DNA from 3 places in the Oceanimonas sp. GK1 genome. Region 2 is predicted to be linked to each of the others. Evidence: riboswitches for the same ligand, from Rfam matches in the RefSeq annotation. Region 2 holds a riboswitch; each other region holds the start of a gene.

Region 1 (3,828 bases), 1.5 Mb from region 2:
GCCGGGGTTGTCGTTGTCGCCGCCGATCACCACCTTGCGCGGCCTGGGCGGCGACAGCTGGTAATCCCGCCCCGCCAGCACCCGGCCATCATTCAGGGTGACGGTTTCGCCCCGGTGCAGTTTCCCCCACAGCGGCCCGGCGGGCACGCCATCGGCGAGGAGCCGGTGGGTGTCGAGCCGGCCCGCGAGATGTGTTTCGGTAAAGCCATAGGCAAAACTGGGCACCCGGTGCGACAGCGCCGTGGCCGTGATGTCAAATCCTTCCAGCGCCAGCGGGCGGCTGATAAGGGAGTTCACGTCCGCAAAGCGCAGCTCAAAGTTCAGCTGCAACTGGCTGATGGCCGCGGTCTGTTCAATCCAGGCCTGCAGCCCCGCCGGGCCGACAATGGTCAGCGGCGCGGTGCGGCCGTTCAGCCCGGCGCTGGCCAGCAGGCCCGGCAGGCCGTAGCAGTGATCCCCGTGCAGGTGGGTGATGCACACCGCCTGCAGCCAGTGCAGCGACAGCGGCGCCTGCAGCAGCCGGTGCTGGGTGCCTTCGCCGCAATCCACCAGCAGCCAGGACTTTGTCTTGTGCCGGCGCAGGGCCAGCGCCGACAGGCTGCGGGTTTTGGTGGGTGTGCCCGAGGAGGTGCCCAGAAAAATCAGCTCCATGGTGGGTTTGCTCGCAAGCCTGCTTACTGTGGCCGCTGCAGTTTGTCCGGGCTCAGACGCGGGCTCCAGGGCAAGCCCTCGTTCTGCCAGCCATTCACCAGGCGAAAACCGGTTCGCTCGCCTTCCTTGATGGCATCCCCCTGAAAGCCGTGCACCACGTAACGGGCGTTGGAAAACCCATGCTCCCGCAAAAATTCGGCGCTGGGCAGGCCCCGCTCGCTGCCGGAGCGGCACATGGTGATGACGGTGGCGGTTTCATCCAGGCCGCGCTCGGCCAGGGCCGCCTTGATTTGCTCAATAAACTGCGGATTGCGGTATAACCGAAAGCGCTGGTTGTCTTCATCCCACTGGCTGCGATCCACCAGCAGATAGGGCACGTTGACATCCACCTCGTTGGTGCCCCCTACAAACATGATCTCCACCGGATCGCGCACATCCACCAGCAACACCTGATCGTTGTCGCGGTTCTGCTCATAGGCCTGGCGGGCACTCAGCCCCAGTTCGTCGCTGCTCGCCCAGGACGGCAGTGCCAGGGTCATGGCCAGCAGCGCCGGCGTCAGTACTTTCCACATGGTTGCTCTCCTTTTTAGAAGCTGAATACCCGTACATCGTCCGCCGTCATCATGGCGGCCATCTCGGCCGGCGTGGCGACCTCTACCTGTTCGCGCAGATCCGTCTTGTCGTATTCGCTGTTGGGCAGATAAAGCGCGCACACGCTTACCTTGCCGCCCCCCTGCTGCAGCTTGCTCATCAGTTGCTCCGGGGTGACGTTGTTTGGCTTCAGCGGCGCACTGCTGTATCCGTTAATGGCCAGATCCCCGGCCTTGTCGCACAGCAGCACCTTCACCTGACGGCCCTGCTCCTGCATGGCATTGCCCAGCACCATGGCCATGCCCTGCACCTGGGGCGCGGCACTGGTGACCAGCAGCAAGACCTTTGACTCTGCCGCCTGAGCGGCACTCGCGGCACTGATGCCGGCCCCCAGGGCCAGCGCGGCCAGTATTTTTCTTCCTTTTTTCATGATGAGCACTCCGTTTAATTAAGGCAAAACTAATATAAGATTATTCTTATGTAGATGTAAAGTCGGTTCATCATTCAAAAAGCATAAGCATGGCTCACTGCCGCTGTCGCAATGTCCAGGTGGATTCGGTCAACACGTGACCGCACGTCAGTACCAACCCTCGATTCTTGTCGACCTTTATGCCTGAATGCGTATAATTCCGCTCGCCTTATAACCAAGGCCAAATCCTAAGGGGTGGCAACCCATTGCCTGAGATGCGCCGTGCGCGAACCCTTTGAACCTGATCCGGTTGATACCGGCGTAGGAATAGGAAGCTCACAACGCCCTGCCCTGCTCGTATTGCTACCGGGTCTTCGCACTGAAATGGAGATATAAAGTGCCAAGACTGAACCCTGTTGTCCCCTCTGCCTTAACCCTGGCCATGGCAGCCGCTCTGCCGGCCCAGGCCGCCGATAACTCTGAATCCGTCTACACCCTGGCCCCCGTACTGGTGACCTCGAGCTTTCGGGAAGATACCCTGCAGGACACCGCCGCCAGCGTGAGCGTGCTGAATGAAGAAAGACTGGAGCAGCCGGGCAAGGATCACCTGGAAGACGTGCTGGCCCAGGCCCCCAACGTCAACCTGAGCGCCGGCGCTTCCCGCGGCAAGTTTTATCAAATTCGTGGTGTGGGCGAGCGCAGCCAGTTTATCGGTGTGGTCAACCCGTCCGTTGGTGTGGTGGTGGACGGTATCGACATGAGCGCCATGGCCGGCGGCGCCACTCTGCTGGACGCCCGCCAGGTGGAAGTGCTGCGCGGCCCTCAGGGCAGCCTGTATGGCGCCAACGCCCTGGCCGGCCTGATTAACATTCGCGCCAGTGAGCCCACCAAGACCACGGAAGGCAACGCCGAGCTGACCCTGGGGCAGTACAACACCCGCAACCTGAGCGCGGCGGTGGGCGGCCCGCTCACCAACAAGGTGGGCTATCGTCTTGCCGCCCAGCGCAACCTGAGCGACGGTTTCATCACCAATGATTATCACCATACCGATAACACCAACAACATTGACGAGACCCTGCTGCGTAGCAAATTCCGCATCGAGGCCAGCGAGGATCTGGATCTGGATCTGAGCGCTTTCTACGCCAATATCGACAACGGCTACGACGCCTTCTCCCTCGACAACAGCCGCCATACCCTATCCGATCAGCCGGGCCACGATCGCCAGAAAACCCTGGCCCTGTCGGGCACCGCCAGCTGGTATGGCCACAGCGCCTATACCCTGCAAACCTCGCTGGCGGTGAACCTAAGCGAGCTGGAATACGGCTACGACGTGGACTGGGCCAATCCCGGCCTCGGCGGCTACAGCGCCACCGACAACTACCAACGGGACGAGCGCGGTGCCACCGCCGACGTGCGCTTTATCTCCACCGAAGAGTCCGCCCTGTTCGACGGCCGCACCGCCTGGACCGGCGGCATTTACTTCTTCCACCGCAGCTCGGATCTGACCCGTCACTACACCTACCTGCCCGCCGGTTTCACCAGCGAGTATGAAGCCAACCGGATGGCCACTTACGGCGAGCTGGAAACCGTACTGACCGACAAGCTGACCCTGATCAACGGCCTGCGGGTGGAGCAGGATCGCACCCAATACAGCGACAGTGACGGCAACGGCAGCGATCCCGTCGACATGCTCTGGGGCGGCCGGGTCGCGCTCGAATACCAGGTGGACGACAGCCAGATGTATTACGCCCTGATCTCCAGGGGCTACAAGGTCGGCGGCTACAACGCCACTGGCAACCTGCCCAACGAGCTGCGTGACTTTGATGCCGAAACCCTGTGGAACTACGAAATCGGCGGCAAGCATAGCCTGCTGGACGACACCCTGCACACTCAGGTGGCCCTGTTCTTCCAGCAGCGGGATGACGCCCAGATCAGCGCCTACCGTAACGTGCTGCGCCCCGACAATTCCACCGACTACATCGACTACACCGCCAACGCCGAGCGCGCCTACAGCTACGGCCTGGAAGCCCAGGCCCAGTGGCAGGCCAGCGCCGCTCTCGAGATCTACGGCAGCCTGGGGTTGCTGGACACTCGGCTGGAAGAGGCCGGTGCCTACTTTGACGGCCGCGACGCCGCCCACGCCCCGGAATACCAGTTTGCCCTGGGCGCCAGCCTCG
Region 2 (3,828 bases):
GCGGCAGGCTGGGGGCGGGGGGCGCGGTGAGTGGCATGAGCGCACAGCCCAGCCCAAAACGTATCCAGGGGAGTGTGGTATTGGGTTCAAGGCCTTGTTCAAGCTGTTTGCAGGCGGCCAGCAGTTCGGTTTCGGTGGCGGCCGGATCGGCGGTTACCGGCGGGGCCACCTCGGCCCAGTGGCCGTTAATATGGACATAAAAGCCGTGGCGGCGGCGCACGGTCACGCCGTCGATCAGCTTCTCTTTGGTCAGGGGCAGGGCATAGCGGTAAACCGAAATGGACATGGCAAGGCGCTCAGCTATTTACTTTCACATAAAGGTAACATGGTGGCACGGTGAGCGACAGAGGTGTTTATTGCCGGGGCCGAGTGAGTATCATAAGGCCACTTCTACAAGAGGGAATTTGTTTTCATGCCCCTGACGACCTGGCTGCTGGCCATTCGCCCCAAAACCCTGCCGCTGGCGGTGGCCTCGATTGTGCTGGGAGCGGCGTCTGCCTGCACCATCCATGCCGGCGTGCTGGCATTGGCGCTGCTCACGGCGCTGCTGTTGCAGATATTGTCGAACCTGGCCAACGACTACGGCGACGGTCTGCGCGGCACCGACGGCCATGAGCGCATCGGGCCGGCCCGAGTGCTGGCCTCGGGGCGGGTCACGGCGGCGCAGCTGCGCCGGGCCATGGTATGGGTGGTGGGGCTGGCAATGGCGAGCGGACTGGCGCTGCTGACCTTGGCGCTGGGCAGCAACCTGGCCGCCTGGCTCGGGTTTTTGCTGCTGGGAGCGCTGTCGGTGCTGGCGGCGCTGGGTTATACCCTGGGCCGGCGGCCCTACGGCTACTCGGGGCTGGGAGATGCGGCGGTGTTTGTGTTCTTCGGCCCGGTGGCGGTGCTCGGCACCGGCTGGCTGATGCGGCCCGAACTCACCGCCACCGGTGGCTGGGCGGCATTGGTGGCGGGGTTGCTGTCGATGGCGGTGCTCAACATCAACAACATTCGCGATCTGGACGGTGACCGCCTGGCCGGCAAGCACACCCTGGCGCTGCGGCTGGGGCTGCCCCTGGCCCGGGCCTGGCAGGGCGCGGTGCTGGCGCTGGCCCTGCTGGCGGGCGAGCGGCTGATGACCGGCTGGGGATATCTGGCATTGGCGGGGCTGTGGCCACTGGCCCAAGGGCTGAAGCTGGTGCTAACCCGTGAAGGCGCCGAGCTGAACCGGGCACTGGCGCTCACCGCCAAGGGTACCCTGGTATTGACCGCCGGGCTGGCATTGGGGTTGGTAACGGCCTGAACCTGCGGGGGTGTGCACTGTCGTCGGCCAAAGGGCACTGCTTCTCCGGCACGCCGTAAACCCTTCCATGGGGGCTCCGTTGCGCCATCCATGGCGCAAAGGGCACGGCGAAGCAGACACCCTTTGCCCTCCTTGGAATGTATGGAGCTGACTGACAGCAAGCAGACAACACCGATGTTGCTCGAAGCAGCAGCAGGGATTGCCGTAACCGACCATCAAATGCCATGGATGGCATTTGCTGAGCGCTACATGGAGGTACTCGCAGCGTGTCGGTGGAGGCAACCCTGTTGTTGCTTCTGGTAGAGGAACATCAGGCCGTGTGCCATCAGCCACCTTATGCAAAAAAGTAAGCGCCCGGTACGTTTTCGGCTGTGGACGGGCCGGAGAACGCCTTTGCTTTTGTGAACTTGGTCTGGTTATACTGCGACCATCTTGTCGGAGTGCCCTTTTGGGCTGAGACCGCGAAAGCGGGATCCGTTGAACCTGATCAGGCTAATACCTGCGAAGGGAAGCAAGTAAAGAACCCGCCACCGGATGTACGCAGTTCTTTATCAACACTCCCGACAAGCATTTTCACCCTATGGATAAAAGTGAGATTGCTATGTCAACCAAAGTAAACCGTCGTGAAGTTCGCAGCCAGGCCCAGGAATACATTCACAACCTGAAGGGCGAACCCTTTCCGAATTCCTCCCGCATTTATCTTGAAGGCTCACGCCCGGATATAAAAGTCGCCATGCGCGAAATCGCCCTGGCCGACAGCTTCAAGGGCGGTAGCGAAGACAACCCCATCTTTGAACCCAATGCACCGGTACCCGTGTACGACACTTCCGGTGCCTACGGCGATCCCGAGTCCGAAATCGATGTGCGCAAGGGCCTGCCCCCGCTGCGTCAGCAGTGGATCCTGGAACGTAACGACACGGTCGAGCTGGCCAGCGCCACTTCCCACTTTACCCAGCAGCGCATGGCCGACGACGGCCTGGATCACCTGCGTTTCGAGCACCTGCCCAAGCCGCGCAAGGCCAAGATCGGTCAGTGCGTGACCCAGATGCATTATGCCCGTCGCGGCATTATCACCCCCGAGATGGAATACATCGCCATCCGTGAAAACATGGGCCGTGAGCGGGTGCGCGACGAACTGCTGCTCAAGCAACATCCGGGCGAAAACTTCGGCGCCAACCTGCCGGAAAACATCACTCCCGAATTCGTGCGCAAGGAAGTGGCCGAAGGCCGCGCCATCATTCCCGCCAACATCAACCACCCGGAAGCCGAGCCCATGATCATCGGCCGCAACTTCCTGGTGAAGATCAACGCCAACATCGGCAACTCGGCGGTGACTTCCTCCATTGAGGAAGAAGTGGAGAAACTGGTGTGGTCCACCCGCTGGGGTGCCGACACCGTTATGGACCTGTCTACCGGCCGCTACATTCACGAAACCCGTGAGTGGATCCTGCGCAACAGCCCGGTGCCCATCGGTACCGTGCCCATCTACCAGGCGCTGGAAAAGGTGAACGGCGTGGCCGAAGACCTGACCTGGGAAGTGTTCCGCGACACCCTGATCGAGCAGGCCGAGCAGGGCGTGGACTATTTCACCATTCACGCCGGCGTGCTGCTGCGTTATGTGCCCATGACCGCCAAACGGGTGACCGGCATTGTGTCCCGCGGCGGCTCCATCATGGCCAAGTGGTGTCTGACCCACCACAAGGAAAGCTTCCTGTACGAGAACTTCCGCGAAATTTGCGAAATCTGTGCCGCCTACGACGTTTCCCTGTCCCTGGGTGACGGCATGCGTCCCGGCTCCATCGCCGACGCCAACGACGAGGCCCAGTTCGCCGAACTGCACACTCTTGGGGAACTGACCAAAATCGCCTGGGAATACGACGTGCAGGTGATCATCGAAGGTCCCGGCCACATTCCGATGCACATGATCAAGCGCAACATGGAAGAGCAGCTCGAGCACTGCCATGAAGCCCCCTTCTACACTTTGGGCCCGCTGACCACCGACATCGCCCCGGGCTACGACCACTTTACCTCCGGCATCGGCGCCGCGCTGATCGGCTGGTACGGCTGTGCCATGCTCTGTTATGTGACGCCCAAAGAGCACCTGGGCCTGCCCAACAAGGAAGACGTCAAACAGGGCCTGATCACCTACAAGATCGCCGCCCATGCCGCCGACCTGGCCAAGGGCCACCCGGGCGCCCAGATCCGCGACAACGCCATGTCCAAGGCGCGCTTTGAGTTCCGCTGGAACGACCAGTTCAACCTGGCCCTGGATCCGGAAACCGCGCGGGAATACCACGACGAGACCCTGCCTCAGGAATCGGGTAAGGTGGCGCATTTCTGCTCCATGTGCGGACCCAAGTTCTGCTCCATGAAGATCACCCAGGACGTGCGTGACTACGCCGCCAGCCTGGAGAACAACATTCAGGTGCAGCTGGTGGGCATGGACGGCCAGCCCGAGCTGGTGCAGGCCGGCATGGCGAAAATGTCGGAAGAATTCAAGAAACGCGGCGGTGAGTTGTATCACCAGGCCGACAAACTGGAGC
Region 3 (3,828 bases), 190 kb from region 2:
TGCCCGCCATCACCGGTTGCAGCCGGGCCATCAGAAACACCCCGGCCTTGACCATGGTGGCCGAATGCAGATAGGCGCTCACCGGGGTGGGCGCGGCCATGGCATTGGGCAGCCAGAAATGGAACGGAAACTGGGCCGACTTGGTAAAGGTGCCCAGCAACACCAGGCCCATCATCGGCAGGAACAGCGGGTGCTGCTGCAGTGCCGGCCCTTGCGTCAACACCTCGGTCAGCTCAAAACTGCCGGCCATCCAGCCCAGCATAATCAGCCCGGTCATCAGTGCCAGGCCACCGCCCATGGTGACGAACAGTCCCTGCAGCGCCGCCTTGCGGGCCTTTTCCTGCTCGTGGTTAAAACCGATCAGCAGGTAGGAGGTGATGCTGGTGAGTTCCCAGAACACGAACAGGCCAATCAGGTTGCTGCACAGCACCACCCCCAGCATGGCGCTCATAAAGGCCAGCAGGTACATCAGCAGCTTGTGCCTGTCCTTGTTGCCTTCCAGGTAGCGGCCGCCGTAGATGAGAATGAAGGTGCCGATGCCGGTGATCAGCAGGGCGAACATCAGGCCAAGGCCATCCAGCAGAAAGCTCAGGCTGATATTGAGGCTGGGGATCCAGTCGTAGTGAAACTGCACCGCTTCACCGCCGGTGACCCGGGGCCAGAAGCTGGCGAAATAACCGAACAGCGCCGCCGGCAACACCGCCAGAAACCCGCCGATATGCCGACCGAGGCGGGGACTTAACAGCGGCACCAGGGCGGCCAGAACAAAACCTGCCAATACGGCAACAAGCATACGCAAGGCTCCTTTTCATGCCCGTGAACGGGGCGTCAGGATCGGCGAAGATGAAAGGAGAGACTCTGAATGCAGACTATAGCAGTGAACATAATTGGATTAACTATCAGGAAGTTAATCCATTTTTTATTGATTATTAGCGATACGCATACTACAAGCCGCCCCGGCCGGACGCAAGCAAACCGGGACACTAATGCCGGGATCAGCGGGCGAAAAAGTGCTCCACCGGGCCCCGGCCCTGGCCGATTTTCAAGTGAGCACCGGCCTCGATGGCCCGCTCGATATAGTGCTTGGCCGAGGCCACCGCCAGCTCCAGTGTCAGGCCCTGCGCCAGGTAGGAAGCCAGCACCCCGGACAGGGTACAGCCGGTGCCGTGGGTGTTGGCGGTGATCACTCTGGGGGTGTCGAAACAGCGCACCTCGCCATGGTGCAGCAGCCAGTCGGGACTGCGCGGCTCCTGTTGCAGAAAGCCGCCCTTGAGCAGCACCGCCCGGCACTCCAGCTCATTAAGGGCGGTGAGCAGGGGCTCTACCTCACGCAGTGACGCCGGCACCGGCCGTTCCACCAGGCAGGCGGCTTCCGGCAGGTTGGGGGTGATCACGTCCGCCAGCGGCAGCAACCGCTGCTTGAGGCAATCCACCGCCTCGGGGGCCAGCAGCATGTCGCCGTTGGCGCTGACCATCACCGGATCCACCACCAGGTGTTGTGGCCGGTATTGTTCCAGGGCGTCGGCCACGGTATTGATGGTGTCGGTATCCCCCAGCATGCCCACCTTCACCGCCATGACCGGCAGATCGCTGAACACGGCGTCGAGCTGGGCACGAATGATCTCCTGGGGTACCGGGTGCACGGCGGTCACCCGCTGCGTGTTCTGGGCGGTAATGGCGGTGATCACCGAGCAGGCGTAGCCGCCGGTGGCGGAGATGGCCTTGATGTCGGCCTGAATACCGGCGCCGCCGCCGCTGTCGGAGCCGGCAATGGAAAGAATAATGGCTTTGCTGCTGTGCATGTCCTTATGGTCCTTGTAAGGCGTGAAAACCACAAGGCCATCGGCCATCGGTTCCCTACGCCAGTGTTAACTGGATCAGGTTCAACGGGTTCGGCATATCACTGCCGTCTCGGCCTTTCGGCTCCCCGACCAATCGCACGATAATACCCAGCCCACTGGCCAAATGCCAGTCGACGCATTCACTCACAAAAATGTAACTTAACAACAAAAATGGAGTTGGATTGTATACAACACCTGTGTACAGCCGAACAGCGGGCATAAAAAAACGCCTTCAGCATTCTGGCTGAAGGCGGCCTGAGCAGCATATGAAGTAAATGCAAAAAGCGTGACAGGGTGATTTACCCTGCCTCTGTACCTGATGACACTCTACTCCCGAAGGAAAGCAGAGAAAAGTCGAGATACGTAATATTATTTCATTATCGTTATTTTGTTGTCAGATTAGTGAGCCTGATCCCAGTTGTCACCCACCCCGGCTTCCACCAGCAGGGGCACATCCAGACTGGCGGCCTGCTGCATCAGCGCGCAGATGGTTTCCCGGTGGGCGTCTACCTTGTCTTCACGAATTTCAAACACCAGTTCGTCGTGCACCTGCATCAGCATGCGTACCTCGCCCTCGGGCAGCTCACCCAGCCAGTCATTCACTCGAATCATGGCCTGCTTGATGATGTCGGCGGCAGTGCCCTGCATGGGCGCGTTGATGGCGGCCCGCTCGGCACCCTTGCGCCGGGCGCCGTTCTTGGATTTGATTTCCGGCAGGTAGAGCCGGCGGCCGAACAGGGTGGAAACATAGCCCTGTTCACTGGCCTGCTCCCGGGTGGTCTCCATGTAGCGCAGCACCCCGGGGTAGCGTTCAAAGTAGATGTTCATGTAGTCCTGGGCCTCGTTGCGGCCAATGCCCAGCTGGCGCGCCAGACCAAAGGCACTCATGCCGTAGATCAGGCCAAAATTGATGGCCTTGGCCCGGCGGCGCTGCTCGGCAGACACCTGCTCCACCGCCACCCCGAACACCTCGGCGGCGGTGGCCTTGTGAATGTCCTGGCCGTGGGCAAAGGCGTCCAGCAGCCCCTGATCCTGGGACAGGTGCGCCATGATGCGCAGCTCGATCTGGGAGTAGTCCGCCGCCACCAGTTTGTAGCCGGGCTCGGCCACAAAAGCCTGGCGAATGCGCCGCCCTTCCGGCGTGCGGATGGGAATGTTCTGCAGATTGGGATCCGACGACGACAGCCGGCCGGTGGCGGTGTTAGCCTGGTGGTAGGAGGTATGAATGCGCCCGCTGTGCTCATTCACCATCAGCGGCAGCTTGTCGGTGTAGGTGGACTTGAGCTTGCTCAGGCCCCGGTATTCCATCAGCAGTTTGGGCAGCGGGTAATCCAGCGCCAGCTCCTGCAGCACTTCTTCGGCGGTGGACGGCGCTCCCTTGGGGGTCTTCTTGATCACCGGCAGTGCCAGTTTGGTGAACAGGATCTCGCCGAGCTGCTTGGTGGAGCTCAGGTTAAAGGGCTCACCGGCCAGCTCAAACGCCTCCCGCTCCAGCTCCTTCAGCCGCTTGGCTATTTCCTCACTCTGCATGGCCAGCAGCTGGCTGTCGATGCGCACGCCGGTGTATTCCATCTGGGCCAGAATCGGCACCAACGGCATCTCAATATCATTGAACACGCTTTCCAGCACCGGCTCGGCAGCCAGTTTTTCGCTCAGATGGTGATGCAGCCGCAGGGTAATGTCGGCGTCTTCCGCCGCATAGGGCCCCGCCTGCTCCAGAGGGATCTGGTTAAAGGTGAGCTGTTTGGCACCCTTACCGGCAATGGACTCAAAGGATGTGGTGCTGTGATTGAGGAAAAAGGCCGCCATGCTGTCCATGTCGTGCCGGGTCTGTACCGAATTGAGCACATAGGACTCCAGCATGGTATCAAGCAGCGCGCCCTTCAGCGCAATACCGTGGTTTTTCAGCACGTTGATGTCGTATTTGAGGTTCTGGCCCAGCTTGATGCGGCTTTCATCCTCCAGCAACGGCTTGAGGGCCCCGAGC

What was found. Region 2 has a riboswitch for thiamine pyrophosphate ahead of thiC (phosphomethylpyrimidine synthase ThiC). Riboswitches for the same ligand answer to the same signal wherever they lie in the genome.
Region 1: linked by a shared signal. The riboswitch ahead of GU3_RS11095 (TonB-dependent receptor) and the one ahead of thiC (phosphomethylpyrimidine synthase ThiC) in region 2 are both predicted to bind thiamine pyrophosphate.
Region 3: linked by a shared signal. The riboswitch ahead of thiD (bifunctional hydroxymethylpyrimidine kinase/phosphomethylpyrimidine kinase) and the one ahead of thiC (phosphomethylpyrimidine synthase ThiC) in region 2 are both predicted to bind thiamine pyrophosphate.

The regions. Positions count from the first base shown of each region.
Region 1 covers NC_016745.1:2,339,441-2,343,268, forward strand. Annotated here, with positions in the region: gene GU3_RS11080 (ribonuclease Z) at 1-651, opposite strand, end outside; gene GU3_RS11085 (rhodanese-like domain-containing protein) at 675-1,223, opposite strand; gene GU3_RS11090 (DsrE family protein) at 1,238-1,672, opposite strand; TPP riboswitch at 1,893-1,996, shown strand; gene GU3_RS11095 (TonB-dependent receptor) at 2,094-3,828, shown strand, end outside.
Region 2 covers NC_016745.1:337,514-341,341, reverse strand. Annotated here, with positions in the region: gene GU3_RS01705 (o-succinylbenzoic acid (OSB) synthetase) at 1-286, opposite strand, end outside; gene menA (1,4-dihydroxy-2-naphthoate octaprenyltransferase) at 413-1,285, shown strand; TPP riboswitch at 1,712-1,813, shown strand; gene thiC (phosphomethylpyrimidine synthase ThiC) at 1,887-3,828, shown strand, end outside.
Region 3 covers NC_016745.1:532,296-536,123, reverse strand. Annotated here, with positions in the region: gene GU3_RS02570 (putative monovalent cation/H+ antiporter subunit A) at 1-793, opposite strand, end outside; gene thiD (bifunctional hydroxymethylpyrimidine kinase/phosphomethylpyrimidine kinase) at 996-1,802, opposite strand; TPP riboswitch at 1,838-1,940, opposite strand; gene polA (DNA polymerase I) at 2,241-3,828, opposite strand, start outside.